One region of the Streptomyces sp. NPDC127098 genome, then DNA from elsewhere that is predicted to be linked to it. Evidence: predicted binding sites of a transcription regulator. Region 1 holds the regulator's gene; the other holds the start of a gene.
The links. Region 1 encodes HrcA, which represses chaperone genes, less so after heat shock. Its sites were predicted from a motif close to TTNGCACTCNGNNNNNCNGAGTGCNAA; they were not measured.

Region 1 (11,645 bases):
CAGGGAGCGCCTGGAGCGCGAGTTCGGCCTCGACCTGATCGCCACGGCGCCCAACGTCGTCTACCAGGTGACCATGGAGGACCGCTCCGAGCACACCGTCACCAACCCCAGCGAGTTCCCCACCGGCAAGATCGACGAGGTCCGCGAGCCGGTGGTGCGCGCCACGCTCATCGCCCCCAGCGAGTTCATCGGCGCCATCATGGAGCTCTGCCAGACCAGGCGCGGCTCCATGCAGGGCATGGACTACCTCTCCGAGGACCGCGTCGAGCTGCGTTACACGCTGCCGCTCGCCGAGATCGTCTTCGACTTCTTCGACGCCCTGAAGTCCAAGACCCGCGGCTACGCCTCCCTCGACTACGAGCCCGTCGGCGAGGAGGCCGCCGCCCTCGTCAAGGTCGACATCCTGCTGCACGGCGACAAGGTCGACGCGTTCTCCGCGATCGTCCACAAGGACAAGGCGTACGCGTACGGCGTGAAGATGGCGGCCAAGCTGCGCGAGCTCATTCCCCGGCAGCAGTTCGAGGTGCCGATCCAGGCCGCCATCGGCTCCCGGGTCATCGCCCGCGAGACGGTGCGCGCCATCCGCAAGGACGTGCTCTCCAAGTGCTACGGCGGCGACATCTCGCGGAAGCGGAAGCTGCTGGAGAAGCAGAAGGAAGGCAAGAAGCGGATGAAGATGGTCGGCCGCGTCGAGGTGCCGCAGGAGGCGTTCATCGCCGCCCTTTCCTCCGATTCCGAGGGCGGCGAGGGAAAGAACAAGAAATAGTCCCCTTACGCCCGGGCGTGCGGGCCCTTAGTCTGATCGCCACCCCTTAGTTACTGGTGGGTCACCCCGTTGCAGCGTGGCACCCGGAGGAAGTCTGTGACCGAGAAAGAGCTCCCGATCGACAAGCGCCCGCCGTCCGTGGCCCACATCTTCCAGGAGCGCGTCGAGGCCACGCCGGACCGGGAGGCGCTGCGTTACCCGGTGCCCACCGCCGGCGGCCCCGACGACTGGCACTCCTACACGTGGGCCGAGACCGGCCGCCGGGTGCACGCGATCGCCGCCGGGCTCATGGCGCTCGGGGTGCGGCCCGAGGAGCGGGTCGCCATAGCCTCCGGTACCCGGGTGGACTGGATCCTCGCGGACTTCGGCATCATGTGCGCCGGCGCCGCGACCACCACCGTCTACCCGCAGACCAACGCCGACGAGACGGCCTACATCCTCGCCGACTCGGGCAGCCGGGTCCTGATCGCCGAGGACGCGGCGCAGCTCGCCAAGGTCAGGGAGCGCCGTTCCCTGCTCCCGGACCTCGCCCACGTGGTGGTCGTCGAGGCCGCCGACGCGGTGCCGGCCGACGGCGACCCGGACGGCTGGGTGCTCTCCCTCGCCGACCTCGCCGAGCGCGGCACGGCCCACCTGGAGAAGAACCCCAACTGCGTCAAGGACACCATCGCCGGTCAACACCGCGACCACCTGGCCACGCTGATCTACACCTCGGGCACCACCGGCCGCCCCAAGGGGGTGCGGCTCGCCCAGGACACCTGGTCCTACATGGGCTACACCATCGAGGCGATCGACATGCTGCACGCCGACGACGTGCAGTACCTGTGGCTGCCGCTGTCCCACGTCTTCGGGAAGGTGCTGCTCGCCGCGCACGTCAGGATCGGCCACGTGATGGTCGTCGACGGCCGGGTCGACAAGATCGTCGAGAACCTGCCGGTGGTGCGGCCCACCATTGTGTGCGGCGTGCCCCGGATCTACGAGCGGGTCTACAACGGCGCGGCCATGCGGGCCAGGGCCGGCGGCGCGGCCCGCTTCCGGATCTTCCAGTGGGCCGCCGCCGTCGCCAAGGAGTACGGTCGCGTCTCCCAGGAGAACCAGCGGCGCACCGGCCGCGCCACCGTCCCCGCGGGCCTGCGGGCCAAGCACGCGGTGGCCGACCGGCTGGTCTACGGCAAGCTGCGGGAGCTCTTCGGCGGTCGCGTCCGGGCCCTGGTCTCCGGCTCGGCGGCGCTCCCGCCCGACATCGGCTACTTCTTCGAGGGCGCGGGACTCCCCATCCTGGAGGGCTACGGCCTCACCGAGTCGGCCGCCGCCAGCTTCCTCAACCCGGGCCTCGCCAACCGCACCGGCACGGTCGGCAAGGCCTTCCCCGGCCTGGAGGTCCGGATCGGCGAGGACAAGGAGATCCTGCTGCGCGGCCCCGGCATCATGCAGGGCTACCACGGCCTGCCCGAGCAGACGGCCGAGGTCCTCGACCCGGACGGCTGGTTCCACACCGGCGACATCGGCGAACTGTCGGACGACGGCTACCTGCGGATCACCGACCGCAAGAAGGACCTCTTCAAGACGTCGGTCGGCAAGTACGTGGCGCCCACCGAGATAGAGGGCCGGTTCAAGGCGGTCTGCCCCTACGTCTCCACGATGCTGGTGGTGGGCCCCGGCCGGAAGTTCTGCTCGGCGCTGATCGCGCTCGACGAGGCGGCGATCATGGGCTGGGCCAAGGAGAACGGCATCCCCGGCGGCTACGCGCAGGTCGTGGCCGACGAGCGGACGATCGCCCTCGTCGACGGCTACGTGCAGGAGCTGAACTCCGGCCTTCAGGGCTGGCAGACGGTCAAGAAGTTCCGCCTGCTGCCGAGGGAACTGGACGTCGAGCACGGCGACCTCACGCCGAGCCTGAAACTGAAGCGGCCGGTGGTGGAGGGCGAGTTCGCGGCGCTGATCGACTCCATGTACGAATAGCCCCTGGCGGGGCGAACGCCGCGCCGCTGCGCGCTTGGCCTCGGCCACCGGCCCGCCGGCCCGACCAGGCGGCGAAGCCGCCGAGGTCGGGCCTTGCGGCTGTGCCGGCCTTGCGTCCGCGCCGGCCTTGCGTCCGCGCCGGCCTTGCGTCCGCGCCGGCCTTGCGTCCGTGCCGCGCCCACCCACCCGCCCTCCGGGCGGGTCGTTGCGCGGCGGGGGCCGGGTGGCCCGGCGGCGTAGCCGCCGCGGGCCCTCGGCCCTGGCGGGTGCCCGGCCTTGGCGGGTGTCTGGCCCTGGCGGGCCGTGCACCGCGCGTAGAAGGGCGGGTGGGTGGGGGAACCCCGGGCGCGCAGCGCCCGGGCTACCCGGCGGCGCAGCCGCCGCAGGCGGCCGGCCGGGACGCTCACCGCACGCGGCGCGGTTCGCCCGCCCACCGCGCGAAGCGCGCCCAAAGGGCGGGTGGGTGGGGCAAGCCCGACGCGAAGCGCCACGGGCTCGGCCCGCTGGGCCGCTTGCCGCTCGCAGCGCGGTCAGGCCCCCCGCGCGAAGCGCGTAAAGGGCGGGTGGGTGGGGGAAATCCCGCGCGCCGCGCTACGTCAGGTCGCGCGTGAGGGCGTCGGCCAGCAGTCGGCCGCGGCGCGTCAGCGCCGCGCGGCCCGCCGCGAAGGCCGGTTCGGCGAGGAGGCCGTCCGCGACGGCCCGCCGCGCCGCGGCGAGGCCGTCGGCCGTGAGGAGGGAGAGCGGGCAGCCGTCCACCAGCCGCAGTTCGAGCAGGATCCGCTCCACCCGCCGGTCCTCGGCGGTCAGCACCTCCCGCCCGGCGCCCGGCGACCTCCCGTCCGCCAGCGCCGCGGCGTACGCGCCGGGGTGCTTCACGTTCCACCAGCGCACGCCCCCCACGTGGCTGTGCGCCCCAGGGCCCGCGCCCCACCAGTCGGCGCCGGTCCAGTAGAGCTCGTTGTGCCGGCAGCGGGCGGCCGCCGACGTGGCCCAGTTGGAGATCTCGTACCAGCCGAAGCCGGCCGCCGACAGCGTCTCGTCGGCGATCAGGTAGCGGTCGGCGTGCACGTCGTCGTCCGGCATCGGGACCTCGCCCCGCCGCACCCGCGCCGCGAGCCGGGTGCCGTCCTCCACGATCAGCGAGTAGGCCGAGACGTGGTCGGGCCCGGCGGCGACGGCCGCGTCGAGGGAGGCGCGCCAGTCGTCGTCGGTCTCGCCCGGGGTGCCGTAGATCAGGTCCAGGTTGACGTGCTCGAAGCCGGCGGCCCGTGCCTCGGCCACGCACGCCTCGGGGCGGCCCGGGGTGTGGGTGCGTTCCAGCACGGCGAGCACGTGTCGGCGGGCGCTCTGCATGCCGAAGGAGATCCGGTTGAAGCCGGCCTCCCGCAGCGCGGCGAGCGAGGCCGGGTCCACGGAGTCGGGGTTGGCCTCGGTGGTCACCTCGGCGTCGGGGGCCAGCCCGAACTCCTGCCGGACGGCGTCCAGCATGGCGCCGAGCGCGGCCGGTGGCAGCAGCGTGGGCGTGCCGCCGCCGACGAAGACCGTGGCGGCCTGGCGCGGGTCGTCGCCCAGCACCTTGCGGGCGAGCCTGATCTCCTCGGTCAGCACCTCCGCGTAGTCGTCCCGGGAGGCCAGCACCCCGCCGGAGCCGCGCAGCTCGGCGGCGGTGTAGGTGTTGAAGTCGCAGTAGCCGCAGCGCGTCGCGCAGTACGGCACGTGCAGGTAGAAGGCGAGGGGACGCTCGGCGGCGCCGGCCAGGGCGGACGCGGGGAGCGCGCCGTCCGCCGGCATCGGCTCGCCGTCGGGGAGTGCGGAGGGCATGGGTCCATTGTCCGGCACCTGGGTGACTACCCGGGGCCGCCCACCGTGACGTGGTCGATCAGGTGCTCGACGGGGCCGAGCAGGCCGGGTTCGAGGTCGCGGTAGTCCCGTACCCGGCCGAGGACGGACCGCCAGGCCGCGCCCGTGTTCTCGGGCCAGCCGAGGGCCCGGCAGACGCCCGTCTTCCAGTCCTGGCCGCGCGGCACCCGGGGCCACTCGGGGATGCCGAGCGCGGACGGCTTCACCGCCTGCCAGACGTCGACGAACGGGTGCCCGACGATCAGCACGTTCGGGTCGGTGATCTCGGCGGCGATCCGGGACTCCTTGGAGCCCGGCACCAGGTGGTCCACGAGCACGCCGAGCCTGGCCTCGGCGGAGGGCGCGAACTCCCGCACGATCGCCGGCAGGTCGTCCACGCCGGCCAGGTACTCGACGACGACGCCCTCGATCCGCAGGTCGTCGCCCCAGACCTTCTCGACCAGCTCGGCGTCCTGTCGCCCCTCCACGTAGATGCGCCCGGCGCGCGCGACCCGCGCCCGCGCGCCGGGAACGGCGATCGAGCCGGAGGCCGTCCTGGCCGGACGCGCCGGCGCCGCGGGCGTGCGCGCCGGGCGCACCAGCGTCACGACGCGCCCCTCCAGCAGGAAGCCACGCGGTTCGAGCGGGAACACCCGGTGCGCGCCGAAGCGGTCCTCCAGCGTGACGGTCGGCCCCTGCGCCGTCTTCTCACAGCGGATCACCGCCCCGCAGAAGCCCGTCGACACCTCCTCGACCACCAGGCCGGGCTCCGCCGGCACCTCGGGCACGGGGGCGTGCCGCTTCCACGGCGGCGTCAGGTCGGGGTCGTACCGCCTGCCGAACCGGCTGCCGTGCTGTCCACCGGGCTGTCTTCCGCGCATGCGCCCATTCGATCACGCCGCGCCCGGCACGTCCCCGAACCGCTCGGCGAGCGCCGCCCGTTGGGCCCGGACGAACGCGGCGTCCACCACCGCGCCGTGCCCGGGCACGTAGCGCGCCTCCGGGCCGCCGAGCGCCAGCAGCCGGTCCAGGGCGGCCGGCCAGCGCGCCGGCTCGGCGTCGGGCCCGGCCTGCGGCTCGCCCGACTCCTCGACCAGGTCGCCGCAGAACACCACGGGCACGGGGCCCGGCACGAGCACCACCAGGTCGTTCGGCGAGTGCGCGGGGCCCAGCGCCGCGAGCACCACTGTCCGGCCGCCGCCCAGGTCGAGCGTCAGTCGTTCGCCGGGGGCGATCTCGCGGGGCGACGGCAGCGCGGCCAGCGCGCCGGCCGCCGCCTCGGCGAGGCCCGCGTCGAGCCCCTGCCGCACCCCGTCCGCCGCGGCCCCGGCCGGGCCGCCGGCCGGCAGCCGCCCGAAGCGCTCGGCCGCCGGGAAGGCGCCGGCGCCCAGCACGTGGTCGAAGTGCGGATGGGTCAGGACCACGTGCGTCACCGGGACCCCGAAGCGGTCCCGCAGCTCGTCGCCGATCTCCTCGCCCGCCGGCAGCGAGGGGCCGGCGTCGACCAGCAGCACCCCGTCCGCGCCGGCGACCGCGCCCACCGTCTCGTCCCAGCCGGACAGGCGCCGGCGCGCCACTCCCGGCGCCAGGTCTTCCCATCGCGTCTCCATGCTGCGACGTTAGCGTCACGACAAGAACATGCCAGCCAGGGGCGGCGGGTTCCGCGCGATACCGTCTCCCCGTTCACGATTCCCTGGCCGTGCTACCCGGCCGTACACTGGACAGGGTTTGGCACTCGCCGCGGCTGAGTGCCAGGGCGGGCAGCAGCAGGAACGACGGCCGGGCGGGAGGTGTGCGGCATGCTCAGTGAACGCAGACTCGAGGTGTTGCGAGCCATCGTCCAGGACTACGTGGGCACGGAGGAGCCGGTGGGCTCCAAGGCCCTCACGGAGCGGCACAACCTGCAGGTGTCGCCGGCCACCGTGCGCAACGACATGGCGGTGCTGGAGGAGGAGGGCTACATCGCCCAGCCCCACACCAGCGCCGGCCGGGTGCCGACCGACAAGGGATACCGGCTCTTCGTCGACAAGCTCGCCGACGTCAAGCCGCTCTCGGCCGCGGAGCGCCGGGCCATCCAGAGCTTCCTGGGGGCCTCGCTCGACCTGGACGACGTGGTGGCCCGCACGGTGCGGCTGCTGGCGCAGCTGACCAGGCAGGTGGCGGTCGTGCAGTACCCGTCGCTGAGCCGGTCGACCGTGCGGCACGTGGAGCTGCTGTCGCTGGCCCCGGCCCGGCTGATGCTGGTGCTCATCACCGACACCGGCCGCGTCGAGCAGCGGATGGTCGACTGCCCGGCGCCCTTCGGTGAGACGTCGATCGCCGACCTGCGGGCCCGGCTCAACAGCCGGATCGTGGGCGAGCGCTTCGCCGAGGTGCCGCGCCTGGTGGCCGACCTGGCGGACTCCTTCGAGCCGGAGGAGCGGGGCACGGTCTCCGTGGTCCTCTCCACCCTGTTCGAGACGCTGGTGGAGGAGAAGGAGGAGCGGCTGATGATCGGCGGCACCGCCAACCTCACCCGCTTCGCGCAGGACTTCCCGCTGACGATCAGGCCGGTGCTCGAGGCGCTCGAGGAGCACGTCGTGCTGTTGAAGCTGCTCGGCGAGGCCAAGGATCCGGGTATGACGGTCCGGATTGGGCATGAAAACGCTCATGAGGGCCTGACGTCCACCTCGGTCGTCTCCGTCGGCTACGGTTCTGGGGGCGAGGCGGTGGCGAAGTTGGGCGTGGTCGGACCGACCCGCATGGACTATCCGGGAACGATGGGAGCGGTGCGCGCGGTGGCACGGTACGTCGGACAGATTCTCGCGGAGAACTAAAGTGGCGGCTGACTACTACGCGATCCTCGGTGTGCAGCGTGACGCTTCGCAGGAGGAGATCAAGAAGGCCTTCCGCCGCCTGGCGCGGGAGCTCCATCCGGACGTGAACCCGGATCCCAAGACCCAGGAGCGGTTCAAGGAGATCAACACCGCCTACGAGGTGCTCTCCGACCCGCAGAAGAAGCAGATGTACGACCTGGGCGGGGACCCGATGGGGCCCGGCGGCGCCGGCCCCGGTGCCGGCTTCGGCGGCGCCGGCTTCGGGAACTTCTCGGACATCATGGACGCGTTCTTCGGCACCGCCTCGCAGCGCGGCCCGAAGTCCCGCACCCGGCGTGGCCAGGACGCCATGATCAGGCTCGAGATCGACCTGAACGAGGCGGCGTTCGGCACCACCAAGGAGATCCAGGTCGACACGGCCACGGTCTGTGGCACGTGCAACGGCGAGGGCGCCGCCCCCGGCACCTCGGCGCAGACCTGCGACATGTGTCGCGGGCGCGGCGAGGTCTCGCAGGTCACCCGGTCCTTCCTCGGCCAGGTCATGACCTCGCGGCCCTGCCCGCAGTGCCAGGGCTTCGGCACCGTGGTGCCCACGCCCTGCCCCGAGTGCGCGGGGGACGGCCGGGTGCGCACCCGCCGTTCGCTGACGGTCAAGATCCCGGCCGGCGTGGACAACGGCACCCGGATCCAGCTGGCCGGCGAGGGCGAGGTCGGCCCGGGCGGTGGCCCGGCGGGCGACCTCTACGTGGAGATCAGGGAGAAGGCACACCCGGTCTTCCAGCGGCGCGGGGACGACCTGCACTGCACGGTCACCATCCCGATGACGGCGGCCGCCCTCGGCACCAAGGTGCCGCTGGAGACGCTGGACGGCATGGAGGAGGTCGACATCAGGCCCGGCACCCAGTCAGGCCAGTCGATCCCGCTGCACAACCGGGGCGTCACCCACCTCAGGAGCAACGGCCGGGGCGACCTGGTGGTGCACGTCGAGGTGCAGACGCCGCAGAAGCTCGACCCGGAGCAGGAGGAACTGATCCGGCGGCTCGCCAAGCTGCGCGGCGAGGAGCGGCCGATGGGGCAGTTCCAGCCGGGCCAGCAGGGCCTCTTCTCGCGCCTCAAGGACGCCTTCAACGGCCGGTGAGCCGGACTTCGGTACGGACGTCGGCGCGGACTTCGGTGGGGAGACGATGAGCACGGCCCCGGTCTTCGTGGTGGAGTCGCTGTCCGAGGCCGGCGCCGGCGGCCTCGTCACGCTGGACGGCGCCGAGGGCCGGCACGCGGTCTCGGTGCGCCGGCTGCGGGTGGGCGAGCAGGTCGTCCTCAGCGACGGCCGCGGCACCGGCGCGCTGGGCACGGTCGCCTCCGTCGACGGCCGGGACCGGCTCGAGGTCGCGGTGGCCGAGCTGCGGCACGAGCCGCCGCCGCTGCCCTCGATCACCGTGGTCCAGGCGCTGCCCAAGGGGGACCGCGGCGAGCTGGCCGTGGAGACCATGACCGAGACCGGCGTGGACCGGGTCATCCCCTGGGCCGCGGCCCGCTGCGTCACCCAGTGGCGGGGCGAGCGCGGGGCCAGGGCGCTGGCGAAGTGGCGGGCCACCGCCAGGGAGGCCGCCAAGCAGTCGCGCCGGCTGCGGATCCCCGAGGTGACCGAGCCGATGACCACCCGGCAGGTGACCGCCGCACTGGCCGGCGCCGCGTTCGCCGGGGTGCTGCACGAGGCGGGCGCCGCGCCGCTGGCCGCGGCCGAGCTGCCGCCCGGCGGCGAGATCGCCCTGGTGGTGGGCCCCGAGGGCGGCGTCGCGCCCGAGGAACTGGCCGCCTTCGAGGCCGCCGGCGTGCGGCCCTACCGGCTTGGCCGCACCATCCTGCGCACCTCGACGGCCGGCACCGCCGCCGCGGCCCTCCTGCTCACCAGGACGGGCCGCTGGGCGTAGGCCCTTGCCGCGCCTCAGTGCAGGTGCGCGGTCGGGGCCCCGGCGGGTGGGCGGCCCGCCGGTACGAGGAACAGCGCGGCCACGGCGCCGGCGGCCGCGCTGACGGCGAGGAAGGCCAGCGCGTCGGTGAGCCCTCCGGGGCCCGCGAGGTGGCCGGCGGCGATGCTCGAACCCGCGATGCTGGAGACCACCGGGACGCCGATCGCGCCGCCGAACTCGTGGCAGGTGTTGACGAGGCCCGAGGTCAGTCCGGCCTCGCCGGGCGACACATGGGCCAGCGCGGTGGTGGTCGCGGCGACGAATCCCGCGCCCAGGCCGGCGGAGGCGACGCTGAGTCCCAGCGACAGCGTGCCGGTGCCGGTGTCCGCGGCCGGTATGGCGAGACCGACGGCCGCCGTCAGCAACGCGGGGACGGCGACCAGCCGGGGGCCGACGCCACCGATGGCGCGGCCGCCCAGGTGCGCGCCCAGCGCCGTGCCGGCGGCCACCGGCAGGAACAGCAGTCCGGTGGCCAGCGGACCGTGCCCGCCAGGGCCCTGGAGGTAGAACGAGCCGAGGAAGAAGGACGAGATCAGCAGGGCGGTGGCGACCAGCATCAGGAACGCGCCGGTCAGCACGGGGCGGCGGGTCAGCAGCGTCAGGTCCATCAGCGGTGCCGCCGACCGGCGCTGGAGCGCGGCGAACGCCGCGTAGAGCGCGAGGCCGGCGGCGAGCGGGACGAGCGTGGCGGGCGCGCCCCAGCCGTCGTCGCCGGCGTTGGTGAGCCCGTAGATCGTGGTCGCCGTGGCCGCGGTGACGAGCAGGGCCCCGGGCACGTCGAGGGTGGCGCGTCGGGTGGGCCGGGCGGTGACCGGCAGCGCGCCGGGCAGCAGGGCGAGCAGGACCAGGCCGATGGGTACGTTGACGTAGAAGATCCACTCCCAGCCGGGGCCCGCCGTGAGCAGCCCGCCGACCAGCACCCCGACCGCCGAGCCGGTGCCGCCGATGGCCGCCCACACACCGAGTGCCCGGTTCCGCTCCGGCCCGTGGAAGGCCGTGGCGACCACGGAGAGGGCGGCGGGGGAGAGCAGGGCGGCGCCGGCGCCCTGGAGCATCCGCGCGCCGATGAGGACGGCGGCGCCGCCGGCGAGTCCGGCGGTGAGCGAGGCGGCGGTGAAGACCGTGAGCCCGACGAGCAGCAGCCGCCGCGCGCCGAAGAGGTCGGTGGCTCGGCCGCCGAGCGGCATCAGCCCGCCGAACATCAGCGTGTAGGCGGTGACGACCCAGGTCAGCTGGGTTCTGTCGAGCGCCAGACCGGCCCCGATGTCGGGCAGCGCGATGGCGACCACGGTGACGTCGAGGATCAGCATGAACTGCGCGGCGCCGAGCAGCGCCAGGGCGCGCCAGCGGCGCGGGTCGGGCGGCTCGTGGGCGGGGGCATGCGGGTGCACGGGGCGTCGCCTCCATAAGTCAAACAAGCGTGTTCGAGTTATTCGGCGTTAGGATAACTCAAACAGCACTGTTCGACTAATGGGTGAGACGGAGAGAGGGGCATGACATGCCGGGGACCCGAGGGCGACGAGCGGACGCCAGGCGCAACGCGACGGCGATCCTGGACGCCGCGGTGGAGTGCCTGAGCCGCGATCCCGACGCGAGCGTCGCGGACATCGCCCAGGCGGCAGGCGTCGGCCGGGTCACGCTCTACGGGCACTTCGCCTCTCGGGAGGAGCTGCTCGACGCCGTGTTCGCCAGAGCCATGCGGGAGGCCGACGCCGCGCTCGACTCCCTGGACCTCGAAGGGGACCCGCGGCAGGCCATGACGCTGCTGATCCGCTCCTCCTGGCGGATCGTCGACCGGTCGCGCGCGCTACTCGTCGCCGCCGAGCGCGGACTGCCGCACGGCAGGATCAGGGAGCTGCACCAGCGGCCGTTGCACCGCATCGGGCGGTTGATCGAACGCGGTCGCGAGCAGGGGGAGTTCCGGACCGACATGCCCGTGGCGTGGCTGTCCGCCGCCTTCTACGGCGTGCTCCACACCACGGCCGACGAGATCACCGCGGGCCGGCTCGACGAGGCCGACGCGCCGGGGGCCCTCACGGGAATCCTGCTCGCCGCCTTCACGCCACCCGGGCAGCCGGTGCCGACGGCGGACTGAGGCGCACGGGTCAGCCCGCGTCGCCGTCCGCCGGCTCGGGCTCGTCCGGGTGGCTGCGCAGCTTGATGACGGCCGCCACCAGGCCGCCCCACACGATCGCCATGGCCACGATCATCATCACGACGGCTGACGTCGACATCAGCGGCTCCCCTCGCTCGCCTCGTTGGCCTCGTTCGCCTCGGCCACCGCCGGTCGCT
Region 2 (11,645 bases), on a different contig from region 1:
GAGGCCCGCGTTCTCCGCGATCCAGCGCAGCGGCTCGACGGCGGCGCGGCGCACGATCGCGACGCCGGTCGCCTCGTCACCCGAACGGCCCAGGTCGTCGGCGAGAACCTTGGCCGAGTGGACCAGGGAGGCGCCACCGCCGGGGACGATGCCCTCCTCGACCGCCGCGCGGGTGGCGGAGATGGCGTCCTCCAGGCGGTGCTTCTTCTCCTTCAGCTCCACCTCGGTGGCGGCACCGACGCGGATCACGCAGACGCCGCCGGCCAGCTTCGCCAGCCGCTCCTGCAGCTTCTCGCGGTCCCAGTCGGAGTCGGTGTTGTCGATCTCGGCGCGGATCTGGGCGACCCGGGCCTCGATGTCGGCCGAGGCGCCGCCGCCGTCGACGATGGTGGTGTCGTCCTTGGTGATGGTGACGCGGCGGGCCGAACCCAGCACGTCGAGGCCGACCTGGTCGAGCTTGAGGCCGACCTCCTCGGAGATGACCTGGCCGCCGGTCAGGGTGGCCATGTCGCCCAGCATCGCCTTGCGGCGGTCACCGAAGCCGGGGGCCTTGACGGCCACCGAGTTGAAGGTGCCGCGGATCTTGTTGACGACGAGGGTGGACAGCGCCTCGCCCTCCACGTCCTCGGCGATGATCAGCAGCGGCCGCGAGGAGCCGGCCTGCATGATCTTCTCCAGCAGCGGGAGCAGGTCCTGGATGGAGGAGATCTTGCCCTGGTGGATCAGGATGTAGGGGTCGTCGAGGACGGCCTCCATGCGCTCCTGGTCGGTCACCATGTAGTGCGACAGGTAGCCCTTGTCGAAGGCCATGCCCTCGGTGAAGTCGAGCTCGAGGCCGAAGGTCTGGGACTCCTCGACGGTGATCACGCCGTCCTTGCCGACCTTGTCCATCGCCTCGGCGATCAGCTCGCCGACCTGCTTGTCCTGCGCGGACAGCGCGGCGACGGCGGCGATGTCCGCCTTCGAGTCGATCGGGCGGGCGCTGGCCCGCAGGTCCTCGGCGACCGCCGCGACGGCGGCGTCGATCCCGCGCTTCAGACCGGACGGGGAGGCGCCGGCGGCCACGTTGCGCAGCCCCTCGCGGACGAGGGCCTGGGCCAGCACGGTGGCGGTGGTGGTGCCGTCACCCGCGATGTCGTTGGTCTTGGTCGCCACCTCCTTGACGAGCTGGGCGCCCAGGTTCTCGTACGGGTCCTCGACCTCGACCTCGCGGGCGATGGTGACGCCGTCGTTGGTGATGGTCGGCGCGCCGAACTTCTTGTCGATGACGACGTTGCGGCCCTTGGGGCCGATCGTCACCTTGACCGCGTCGGCCAGCTTGTTCACGCCGCGCTCGAGGGCGCGACGGGCGTCCTCGTCGAACTTCAGGATCTTCGCCATCGGTTGGGTGTCCCTTGTGCCTTGTCGTCTTCGTGAGGGCGGGTTCCGCGGGGCGGCCGCACAACGGCGCCCCGGCCCCGGCCGTGCTACGGATCAGGCGCGGGTCCCGGGGCGCGTCGGTGCCGAAATGCTCTCGACCGGTCCGAGTTACTTCTCGATGATCGCGAGCACGTCGCGGGCGGAGAGAACGAGGTACTCCTCGTTGTTGTACTTCACCTCGGTGCCGCCGTACTTGCTGTAGAGCACGACGTCGCCGACCTTGACGTCGAGCGGAAGGCGGTTGCCGTCCTCGAAGCGGCCCGGGCCGACGGCCAGGACGACGCCCTCCTGGGGCTTCTCCTTGGCGGTGTCCGGGATGACCAGGCCCGAGGCCGTGGTCTGCTCGGCGTCGAGCGGCTGGACCACGATGCGGTCCTCAAGCGGCTTGATGGCAACCTTGGTGCTGGCGGTCGTCACGATCCGACCTCCCCCTTCGGAGATCTCGCGGGGTCTTCATGGCTGGGAGGCGACCTGGAGGACCCGTCGTCGCGGGTGCCGGATCCGCCCGTCGCGCGTTGGCACTCCTACTGTGAGAGTGCCAAAGTTGAGATTAGGCGTCGGTTAGCACTCAGTCAACTAGAGTGCCAATCCGTCCTGGCGGGCGGAGCGCCCCGAAGGTTCCGCACCCCGGGGGGCGGGGGCCCAACGCGCGGGCGGGACATCCGTGTTGCGCCCGTTCCGCTGGTGGCGATTCCCCTGCTGGCCTGCGCTTTCCCGGCGCGGCGGACGGGTGGGGTGGGCCCCGGTGGGGATCATGGCGCACGCCGTGGCGCTCCGCGCCGGGGTTCGCTCCCGCCGATGCTCCTTCGACACCGCGCGCCGGGGGGTGACGGCCGCACTGTCGGGTGCCCGGGTGTTTCGCCCCGGGTTTTCCCCACCCACCCGCCCATCTCGCGCACTGCGCGCGGGGAGCGGCCCTACGGGCCGGGGCCCGCGGCGGCTGCGCCGCCGGGTGCCGGGCACTTCGCGCGGGAAGTGGCGGCTGCGCCAGCGGGGGCGGTGGCGCTTACGCGCGGGGGGTTTCACCCACCCACCCACGCTTTTTCGCGCGCTACGCGCGGGGAGCGGCCCTGCGGGCCGGCCCGCGGCGGCTTCGCCGCCGGGGCACACGGCCGTGCCGCGCGAGGCCACCCTCCCCCAGCTAACGCTGGGAGGTGCCCCCAGGGCGGGTGGGTGGGCGCGGCACGGCCGCAGGCCGACACCGCCGCCGGGTCGCGTCGTGGGGTCAGATGTAGTCCTCCAGGCGGGCCAGGGCGAAGCCCTGGGCCGTGGCTGTTTCCACGACGCGGCGGATCATGTCCGGCATGGAGCCGCCCCACTCCGCCGTGCCGCGGAAGTGGGTGAGGATGATGTCGCCCGGGTGCAGCTTCTCGTCGCCGCGGCCCCAGGCGATGCGGTCGGGGAAGGCCTCCTCGGCCCACAGCGGGACCACCTCGACGCCGCAGGAGGCCGCCGCCTTCAGCGTGTCGCGGTCGTACGCCCCGTACGGCGGGCGGAAGAGGGTGGGGCGCTCGCCGATCTCCTTCTCGAGCGTGTCCTGTTGGCGGCAGATCTCGGTCCGTTGCTCGGTGTAGGAGAGCTTCGGCATCTCGCGGTGGTTGACGGAGTGGTTCTGGATCCCGGAGCCGTCCCGGTGCGCCTCGCGGAAGTAGTCGTAGTCGTCGCGGGCCACGTAGTCGGAGAGGAAGCTGCTGTAGGGGATGTCGAGTTCCCGCATCATCTCCAGCAGTTTCGGGTCCTTCTCCGCGCCGTCGTCGATGGTCAGGAAGACGACCTTCTCGTCGGTCGGCACCTGGACGATCACCGGCGGCAGGCCCTTGCCGGTGAGGTGGCCCGGTTCGCTGGTGAGTTCGGGTTTCTCGGCCGGCGGCGCCGGGGCCCGGAGGGGGACGCGGCGCAGGCCCCAGGTCTTGGCCGCCGCGATCCGACGCGTTTCGGCGCGCTCCAGGCGCTTGGCGTAGCCCGCCAGCGCGTCCGCCACGGTGCGCGCCTGCGCGGCGCGCTGCGGGCCACCGAGGGCGAGTCCCGGTTCGCCGCCCGAGCCGGGGCCGTGCGGCGGGGGTGCCGGCGCGCCGTCGACGGTGGTGAGCAGCCGCCAGCCGTCCGGCTCGTTGGGCGGCGGCGGGATGGCGCCGGAACAGGCGAGGGCGAGTATCGTCGCGCCGCCCAGCAGCCCGCAGCGCCGGGCCCGCCAGCGGAACCAGCTCGGTGGGCCGTGCCCCCCTCCCGGGGTAATTTGTCTTACTTGTCCGATAATCTCCATGGTTCCGGATGGTGCCACCCGCCTCCCCGGGACCCCGGCAGCCCGATCCGTGGCGCCGGGGAGAATGACCCGTGTGGCCGCACCCTCCGCCGACCTCGGCGCCTTTCCCGACCTGCTCACCGGGCGGGGCCAGCGACTCCTCGACGAGTTGCGGGACCTCGACCCGGCCGACGAGCTGACCGCCGCCACCCGGCTGCGCCGGGAGCACCCGGCCGAGCTGGTGTCGGCGGCCATCGGCCAGGCCCGGCTGCGGCAGCGCGCGGCCGCCAAGTTCGGCCCGGACGCGGAGCGGATGTACTTCACGCCGCACGGCGTGGAGCAGGCCACCCGCTCCCCCGTGGCCGCCTGGCGCGCCGCCCGCTTCGCCGCACTCGGCGTGCGGCGCCTCGCCGACCTGTGCTGCGGCGTCGGCGGGGACGCGATCGCGCTCGCCCGCGCCGGCATCGAGGTGGTCGCCGTCGACCGGGACCCGCTGACCTGTGCCGTGGCGCGCGCCAACGTGGCGGCGCTGGGGCTTGCCGACCGCGTCGAGGTGCGGCAGGCCGCCGTGGAGGACGTGCCGCTCGACGGCTTCGACGCGCTCTTCGCCGACCCGGCGCGGCGCGGTGGGCGGGGTCGGGTCTTCGACCCGGAGGCGTACTCGCCGCCGCTCTCCTGGGCCCTGGCGGCCGCGAGCCGCGCGCCGCTGGCCGCGCTCAAGGTGGCGCCCGGCGTCCCGCACGAGGCCGTCCCCGAGGAGGCCACGGCCGAGTGGGTCTCACACCGGGGCGAGGTCAAGGAGGCCGTGCTGTGGTTCGGCACCGGCGAACGGGAGCCGCGCCGCGCCACGCTGCTGCCCGGCGGCGACACGCTGGCCGGCCCGGGCACCCGCCGGGCGCCGGCGGGCGAGCCTGGCCGGTACCTCTACGAGCCGGACGGCGCGGCGATCCGGGCTCACCTGGTCGCCGAGGTCGCCGAGGCGATCGGCGGCCGGCTGCTCGACCCGGAGATCGCCTATGTCACGACGGACGCCCCCGCGGCCACGCCGTTCGCCACCGGCTACGAGCTCACCGACGTGCTGCCGTTCAACGTCAAGCGGCTGCGCGCGCTGCTGCGCGAGCGCGGCGTCGGCACGGTGACCGTCAAGAAGCGCGGCTCGCCGCTCACCCCTGAGGAGCTGATCCGGCGCCTCAAGCCGCAGGGCCCGAACGCGGCGACCGTCTTCCTCACCCGGGTCGCGGACGAGCCGGCGATGCTGCTGAGTCCCGGGGTGCTCAGTCCTCGACCGGCGTGAAGCGCCAGCGGTGCACCGGTCGGTGCAGCAACCCGGCCGGCGGCTCCGGGAGTTCCACGGACGGGCCGGCGGGCCACCAGGTGATCACCAGCACCCGGTCCGGCTCGGCCGTGAACGTCTCGCGGCGCTCGGGGGCCGGGTCGAGCGGCTGGTCGCGCACCCACGCCAGCAGTTCGGCGCCGCGCCCGGCGGCCGCCCTGGCCTCCCACATCAGCGCGACGGCCGCCATCAGTGGTGGTGCCCGTGGTGGGCTTCGTGAGCCGGGACGTGGGGCTCGGTCACCGGCAGCGATGAGTCGGCCGGCAGGTCGAGCGCCGAGGGCGTGCGCCCCCTGGCGAGCATCTCCGCGCCGAGCGCCGCCACCATCGCGCCGTTGTCCGTGCACAGGCCGGGTCTCGGCACCCGCAGCGTGATCCCGGCGTCGGCGCAGCGCTCCTCGGCCATGGCGCGCAGCCGCGAGTTGGCCGCCACCCCGCCGCCGATCATCAGGTGGTCCACGCCCTCGGACCTGCAGGCCCGGATCGCCTTCCTGGTCAGCACGTCGGTGACCGCCTCCTGGAACGAGGCGGCGACGTCCGCGACCGGGACCTCCTCGCCCGCCGCCCGCCGGTTCTCGACCCAGCGGGCCACGGCCGTCTTGAGGCCCGAGAAGGAGAAGTCGAACGGCGCGTCGCGCGGGCCGGTGAGCCCGCGCGGGAAGCGCACCGCGTCCGGGTCGCCCTCGCGGGCCAGCCGGTCGATGACCGGGCCGCCGGGGAAGCCCAGCCCCAGCACCCGCGCCACCTTGTCGAACGCCTCGCCGGCCGCGTCGTCGATGGTGGCGCCGAGCGGCCGCACGTCCGTGGTGATGTCCGGGGCGAGCAGCAGCGAGGAGTGGCCGCCGGAGACCAACAGGGCCATGGTCGGCTCGGGCAGCGGGCCGTGTTCGAGCTGGTCGACGCAGATGTGCGAGGCGAGGTGGTTGACGCCGTACAGCGGCTTGCCGAGCGCGTACGCGTAGGCCTTGGCGGCCGAGACGCCGACCAGCAGCGCGCCGGCGAGCCCGGGGCCGGCCGTGACCGCGATCGCGTCCAGGTCGCGCGCCGCGACGCCGGCCTGGGTGAGCGCCCGCTCGATGGTCGGGACCATCGCCTCCAAGTGTGCGCGGCTGGCGATCTCGGGCACCACACCGCCGTAGCGCGCGTGGTCGTCGACGCTGGACGCGACGGCGTCGGCCAGCAGCGTGTGGCCGCGCACGACGCCGACCCCGGTCTCGTCGCAGGACGTCTCGATACCGAGGACGAGCGGTTCGTCAGCCATCTTCTTCCTTCTTCTCCTCCGTCGGTTCGAGCTCGCGGCGCATCACCAGCGCGTCGTGGCCACCCGGCTGGTAGTAGCCGCGCCGCACGCCGACCGGCGCGAAGCCGAACCCGGTGTAGAGCCGCTGCGCGCGCTCGTTGTCGACGCGGACCTCGAGCAGCACCTCGCGGCAGCCGAAGCCGGCGGCGGCGGCGAGCAGTTCGGACAGCAGCCGGGCGCCGAGCCCGGTGCCCTGGTGGTCCTCGGTGACGCCGATGGTCATCACGTCACCCGAGTCGCCGGAGACGCCGAGTCCGCCGTATCCGACGAGACGGCCGTCGGGCCCCTCGGCCACCACGTACCGGCGGCTGGGGCGCGGGCCGCGGGCGCCGGCCAGCTCGGACCAGAACATCTCGGCCGACCAGGCGTCCTCAGGGAACAGCTCGGCCTCCAGGCCCAGCACCGGCTCGATGTCCCACCAGCGCATCTCGCGCAGCACGACCTGCCCGACGCGGCTCGCCGTCAACGGGTGACCGCCTTGTAGCCGGTGGGCACCCTGGCGTCCGGGCGGCGCAGATAGGCCGGCCGCGGCTCCGCCAGTTCCTCGCCGGCCGCCAGCCGCTCGGCGGCCAGCGCGGCCAGCGCGGCGGCCGAGGCGTGGCGCGGCAGGTCCTCGCGGTGGCCGGGGAACGCCTCCGGGTAGAGCAGCGCGCCGGCGCCGACCGCCGGCAGGCCGGCGACGGCCTCGGCGATCTCGGCGGGGCGGTCGACGGCGGGGCCTTCCAGGCGGGTCCTGGCGTCCGCGTAGCGGGCCCAGTAGACCTCCTTGCGGCGGGCGTCGGTGGCGACCACGAACGGCTCGGTCAGGCCGGCCGCGTAGGCGATGGAGTCCAGCGAGCCGAGCCCGTACACCGGGATGCCGGCGGCCGAGCCGAGCGCGGCGGCGGTGGCCAGGCCGACCCGCAGTCCTGTGTAGGGGCCGGGTCCGGTGCCGACGACCAGCGCGGTGACGTCCGCGAGCCGGCGGTCGGCCGTGGCCAGCACCCGGTCGACGGCGGGCAGCAGGAGTTCGCCGTGCCGACGCGGGTCGACCTCCTCGGCGGTGGCCAGGGCACGCTCGCCGTCGTGCAGGGCGACGGTGACGGCGGGGGTCGCGGTGTCCAGGGCGAGCAGCAGCACCCGGCAAGCCTACGACCCGCCGAGCACCCCTTCGTCTCCTGGTAGCGTCGGGCCCGGACTCTTCGATCCACTCGTCCCTGCGCGAAAGGCAGCAGACCGTGGCGCGCCACACCTCAAGCTCCGGTTCCGGTGTCTTCGTCTCCGTGCTGACCGTTGCCGCGCTCGGCGTCGTCGCCTTCTTCGCCTACCAGGCGTCGGCGGCGGACGAGCGGCCACCGCGGACATCCGAGCAGACGGAGGAGTCCCCCGCGCCCGAGGACGAGGCCGACGGTGGCGGGGACGGCGGCGCGGGCGCCGAGGCCGAGGAGCCGCCGCTGCCGGCCGAGTCGGGCACCGGCAAGCGCGTGGTCTACGCGCTGGGGCAGCAGCGGGTCTGGCTGGTGGACGTCGCGCAGGACGGCACGGGCGAGGTGGTGCTCGACACCTTCCCCGTCTATCCGAGCTCGGTCAGCCCGGAGCCCGGCGAGTACGCGGTCACCTCGCGCAGCCCCAACGGCACCGGCTCGGACGGGGTGGCGATCGAGCACACGGTGATCTTCCACTCGGCGGACGACGTGGTCTTCGGCTTCTCGGCGGCGATCGACGGCTCGACGCCCGACCCCGAGGCGGCCCAGCGCACCGGCGCGGTCCGGGAGTCGCGGGAGGACGGCGCCGCGATGTGGGAGTTCGCCACCGAGAACGTCACGGTGGTCGTCGTTCCCTAACGCGCCAGCTGTTCGAGGCCCGCCTCGTGCCAGCGGTCGCCGACGCCGGTCAGCGACACGTGACGGGTGTCGTCCTCGGCGCTCGCACCCCGGTGGATGACGACGTGTAGCCGGTCCTCCGACAGCTCCTCGACCCGCCCCTCGCCCCACTCGACCACCACCACCGACTCCGGCAGCGCCACGTCGAGGTCCAGGTCCTCCATCTCGTCGAGGCCGCCGGCCAGCCGGTAGGCGTCCACGTGCACCAGCGGCGGGCCACCGGCCAGCGACGGGTGGACGCGGGCGATGACGAAGGTGGGCGAGGTGACGTCGCCGCGCACGCCGAGCCCCTCGCCGATGCCCCGGGTCAGCGTCGTCTTGCCGGCGCCCAGCTCCCCGGTGAGCAGCACGAGGTCGCCGGGGCGCAGCAGCGCGGCGAGGCGCCGGCCGAGCTCACGCATCCGGTCGGCGTCGGGGACGGTCAGCGCGACGGGGGCGTCAGACAGCTGGTTCATGGGGATGGATGCTACGCGCGAGCAGCCTGGCCAGGGCGTCGTTGACCACCAGGGGCGCCTCCAGAAGCACCAGATGCCCCGTCTCGGGCACCAGCAGCAGCTCGGCGGCCGGCAGCTCCTCGGCGATGCGCTCGCTGTGCGCGGCCGGGGTCATCTCGTCCCGCTCGCCGGCCAGCACCAGCACCGGGAGGTCGTTCTCCAGGCCGCGCAGCACGCCGAGCGCGGCCATCTTGTCGTGCACGTGGAAGGCCGGGTAGAACTCGGCGACCACGTCCATCGGCACGGCCTCGATCAGCCGCTCGGCGAACCGGGCGACGGCCGGGTCGATGCTCCTCGGCTCGCCGAAGGAGAGCCGCCGGAACACGCCGGAGTAGAGGTCGCCGACGGCCCGCCGGCCGCGCTCGACCAGCTCGGGCCGGGCGCCGATCACCCGCAGCATGCCGGGCATCGCCTTGCGGACGAGGCCGATGACGGGGGCGGGGAAGCCGTAGGTGACGTCGCTGAGGCCGCCGGCCGAGGTGCCGACGAGGGCGATGCCGGTGACCCGCTCGGCGACGTACTCGGGGTACTGCTCGGCGAACGCCATCACCGTCATGCCGCCCATGGAGTGGCCGACGAGGACGACGGGGCCCTCGGGCACGGCGGCGTCCAGCACGGCCTTCAGGTCGCGGCCCAGCTGGTCGATGCTGACGTCCTCGACGCGCTCGACCTGGGACCTGCCGCGCTCGGAGCGGCCGTGGCTGCGCTGGTCCCAGTAGACCGCGCGGTAGTGGCCGCGCAGCGCGGCGCGCTGGAAGTGCCAGACGTCCTGGGCGAGGCAGTAGCCGTGGCTGAAGACGACGGTGGGGCGGCGGCGCACGGCCTCGGGGCGGCGCAGCAGCTTGGCGAGCCGGCCGCGCGGCGCCGGCTCGGCGACCGTCGCCGGCGGTTCGAGGGCGGGGTGCTCGTCACGCTCGTCGATCTCGTAGTACAGCTCGGTGCCGTCCTCCGCGAAGGCGGTGCCCGGGGTGCCGCGCAGGGTGCCGAACGGGCCGGTCGCGTCCAGTTCGAGGCGGGCCTGACGGCGCAGGCCGCGCTGCACGCTGAGCCGCTCGATGGCCACGGTGGTGGCCACCGTGGTGGCCACGGCGCCGAGGGCCACGCCGGCTATCCCGGCGCGGCGGGCCCAACTCATGACGACGCCGCCGCCGGCTCGGGTGACTCCCCGTGGTAGACGCGGGGCACCCGGGGGCCGATGCGGGTCACGATCTCGTAGCCGATGGTGCCGGTGGCCCTGGCCCAGTCCTCGACGGTGGGCTCACCGCGGTCGCCGGGGCCGAACAGCAGCGCCTCGTCGCCGGCCTCGGCCCTGTCGCCGCCCAGGTCGACGACGAACTGGTCCATGGCGACGGTGCCGGCGACCGTGCGCCACTTGCCGGCGACCAGCACGGGACCGGTTCCCGAAGCGTGGCGGGGGATGCCGTCGGCGTATCCGGCGGGCACCAGCGCCAGCGTGGTCTCGCCGGGGGTGGTGTAACGGTGGCCGTAGGAGACGCCATGGCCGCCGGGGACCCGCTTGACGCCGGCCAGCCAGGCGCGCAGCGTCATCACGGGGCGCAGCCCGAAGTCCTCCGGGGTGCCGGTCTCGGGAGACGGGGAGATGCCGTAGAGCGCGACGCCGACGCGCACCAGGTCGTAGTGGGCGCCCGGCAGAGTGAGGGTGCCGGGCGAGTTCGCCAGGTGGCGGACCTCGGGCCGCAGGCCGGCACGGTCGGCGGTGGCCAGGGCCTCCTCGAAGACCTTCTGCTGGGCGGCGATCGACGGGTCGCCCGGCTCGTCGGCCCTGGCCAGGTGGGACCAGACACCGGCGACCACGACCGTGCCCTCGGCCTCGGCGGCGCGGGCGGCGGCGGTGAGGTCGGCCCAGTCGGCGGGCGGGCAGCCGTTGCGCCCGAGGCCGGTGTCGGCCTTGAGGTGGATCCTGGCGGGGCGGCCGGCGGCCCGGGCGGCGGCGACGACCTCCGCCAACGCCCAGCGGGCGCTGACGGAGACGTCGATGTCGGCCTCGACGGCGCGCCGCCAGGGGCCGCCCGGCACCCACAGCCAACACAGCACCCGCCCGGTGTCGCCGGCCGCGCGCAGGGCCAAAGCCTCCTCGGGCGTCGCGGCGCCGAGCCAGGCGGCGCCGGCCGCCCGGGCGGCCCTCGCGCACGGCACCAGACCGTGCCCGTAGGCGTCGGCCTTGACCACGGCCATCAACTGGGCGCCACCGATGAGGCGCTCGTGCAGCGCACGCACGTTGGAGCGCAGCGCGGCGAGATCGATGTCGGCGCGCAGTCGCCAGGTTTCGGGCAGGACGTGATCGCTCATTGTCCACCAGTGTCGCAGGAACCCCGGATTTCGCCGCCCCGACCGCCGGAAAGCGCCGCGACGGGCGGGCCGCCGAGGGGGGTTCGGTGCGCCACGGCGGCGGGCACGGGCCAGACTGGTGCCATGAGGACGGCCTATCGCGTGGAGACGGTGCGGACCGCCGAGCGGGCGCTGATGGCACGGCTGCCCGAGGGCACCCTGATGGCGCGGGCCGCCGCCGGCCTCGCGGCGGCCTGTGCCGACCTGCTGCGGGGCGGCCGCTCCCGCCGCGTGGTGCTGCTGGTGGGCAGCGGCGACAACGGCGGCGACGCCCTCTACGCGGGCGCCCGCCTGGCCCGCCGGGGCGCCGGGGTGACCGCCGTGCCGCTCTCCCCCGACCGCGCGCACCCCGGCGGCCTGGCCGCGCTGCGTGCCGCCGGTGGCCGCGTCGCCGCGCCGGACGAGGCCGCCACCGCCCTGGCCCGCGCCGACCTGGTGGTGGACGGCATCACGGGCATCGGCGGCCGGGGCGGGCTGCGCCCGGAGGCCGCCGAGCTGGCCCGCCGGGTCCACGCCGCCGGCACCCCGGTGGTCGCCGTCGACCTGCCGAGCGGCGTCGACCCCGACACCGGCGAGGTGCGCGGCGAGGCCGTGCGGGCCACGCTCACCGTCACCTTCGGCACACACAAGCCGGGGCTGCTGGTCGA

Region 2: the regulator HrcA is predicted to act here: its motif matches at 1,981-2,007, upstream of groES (co-chaperone GroES).

What each region holds. Positions count from the first base shown of each region.
Region 1 is NZ_JBHXFJ010000088.1:10,785-22,429, forward strand. Features, by position in the region: gene lepA (translation elongation factor 4) at 1-766, shown strand, start outside; gene ACFWI8_RS33375 (AMP-dependent synthetase/ligase) at 863-2,728, shown strand; gene hemW (radical SAM family heme chaperone HemW) at 3,320-4,549, opposite strand; gene ACFWI8_RS33385 (DUF3097 domain-containing protein) at 4,576-5,448, opposite strand; gene ACFWI8_RS33390 (MBL fold metallo-hydrolase) at 5,461-6,177, opposite strand; gene hrcA (heat-inducible transcriptional repressor HrcA) at 6,367-7,383, shown strand; gene dnaJ (molecular chaperone DnaJ) at 7,385-8,521, shown strand; gene ACFWI8_RS33405 (16S rRNA (uracil(1498)-N(3))-methyltransferase) at 8,568-9,314, shown strand; gene ACFWI8_RS33410 (MFS transporter) at 9,329-10,744, opposite strand; gene ACFWI8_RS33415 (TetR/AcrR family transcriptional regulator) at 10,852-11,448, shown strand; gene ACFWI8_RS33420 (methionine/alanine import family NSS transporter small subunit) at 11,459-11,587, opposite strand; gene ACFWI8_RS33425 (sodium-dependent transporter) at 11,587-11,645, opposite strand, start outside.
Region 2 is NZ_JBHXFJ010000086.1:14,958-26,602, reverse strand. Features, by position in the region: gene groL (chaperonin GroEL) at 1-1,380, opposite strand, end outside; gene groES (co-chaperone GroES) at 1,528-1,836, opposite strand; gene ACFWI8_RS33180 (polysaccharide deacetylase family protein) at 2,645-3,673, opposite strand; gene ACFWI8_RS33175 (methyltransferase domain-containing protein) at 3,747-4,955, shown strand; gene ACFWI8_RS33170 (hypothetical protein) at 4,936-5,184, opposite strand; gene tsaD (tRNA (adenosine(37)-N6)-threonylcarbamoyltransferase complex transferase subunit TsaD) at 5,184-6,254, opposite strand; gene rimI (ribosomal protein S18-alanine N-acetyltransferase) at 6,247-6,720, opposite strand; gene tsaB (tRNA (adenosine(37)-N6)-threonylcarbamoyltransferase complex dimerization subunit type 1 TsaB) at 6,756-7,412, opposite strand; gene ACFWI8_RS33150 (hypothetical protein) at 7,511-8,116, shown strand; gene tsaE (tRNA (adenosine(37)-N6)-threonylcarbamoyltransferase complex ATPase subunit type 1 TsaE) at 8,113-8,610, opposite strand; gene ACFWI8_RS33140 (alpha/beta fold hydrolase) at 8,594-9,784, opposite strand; gene alr (alanine racemase) at 9,781-10,959, opposite strand; gene ACFWI8_RS33130 (NAD(P)H-hydrate dehydratase) at 11,083-11,645, shown strand, end outside.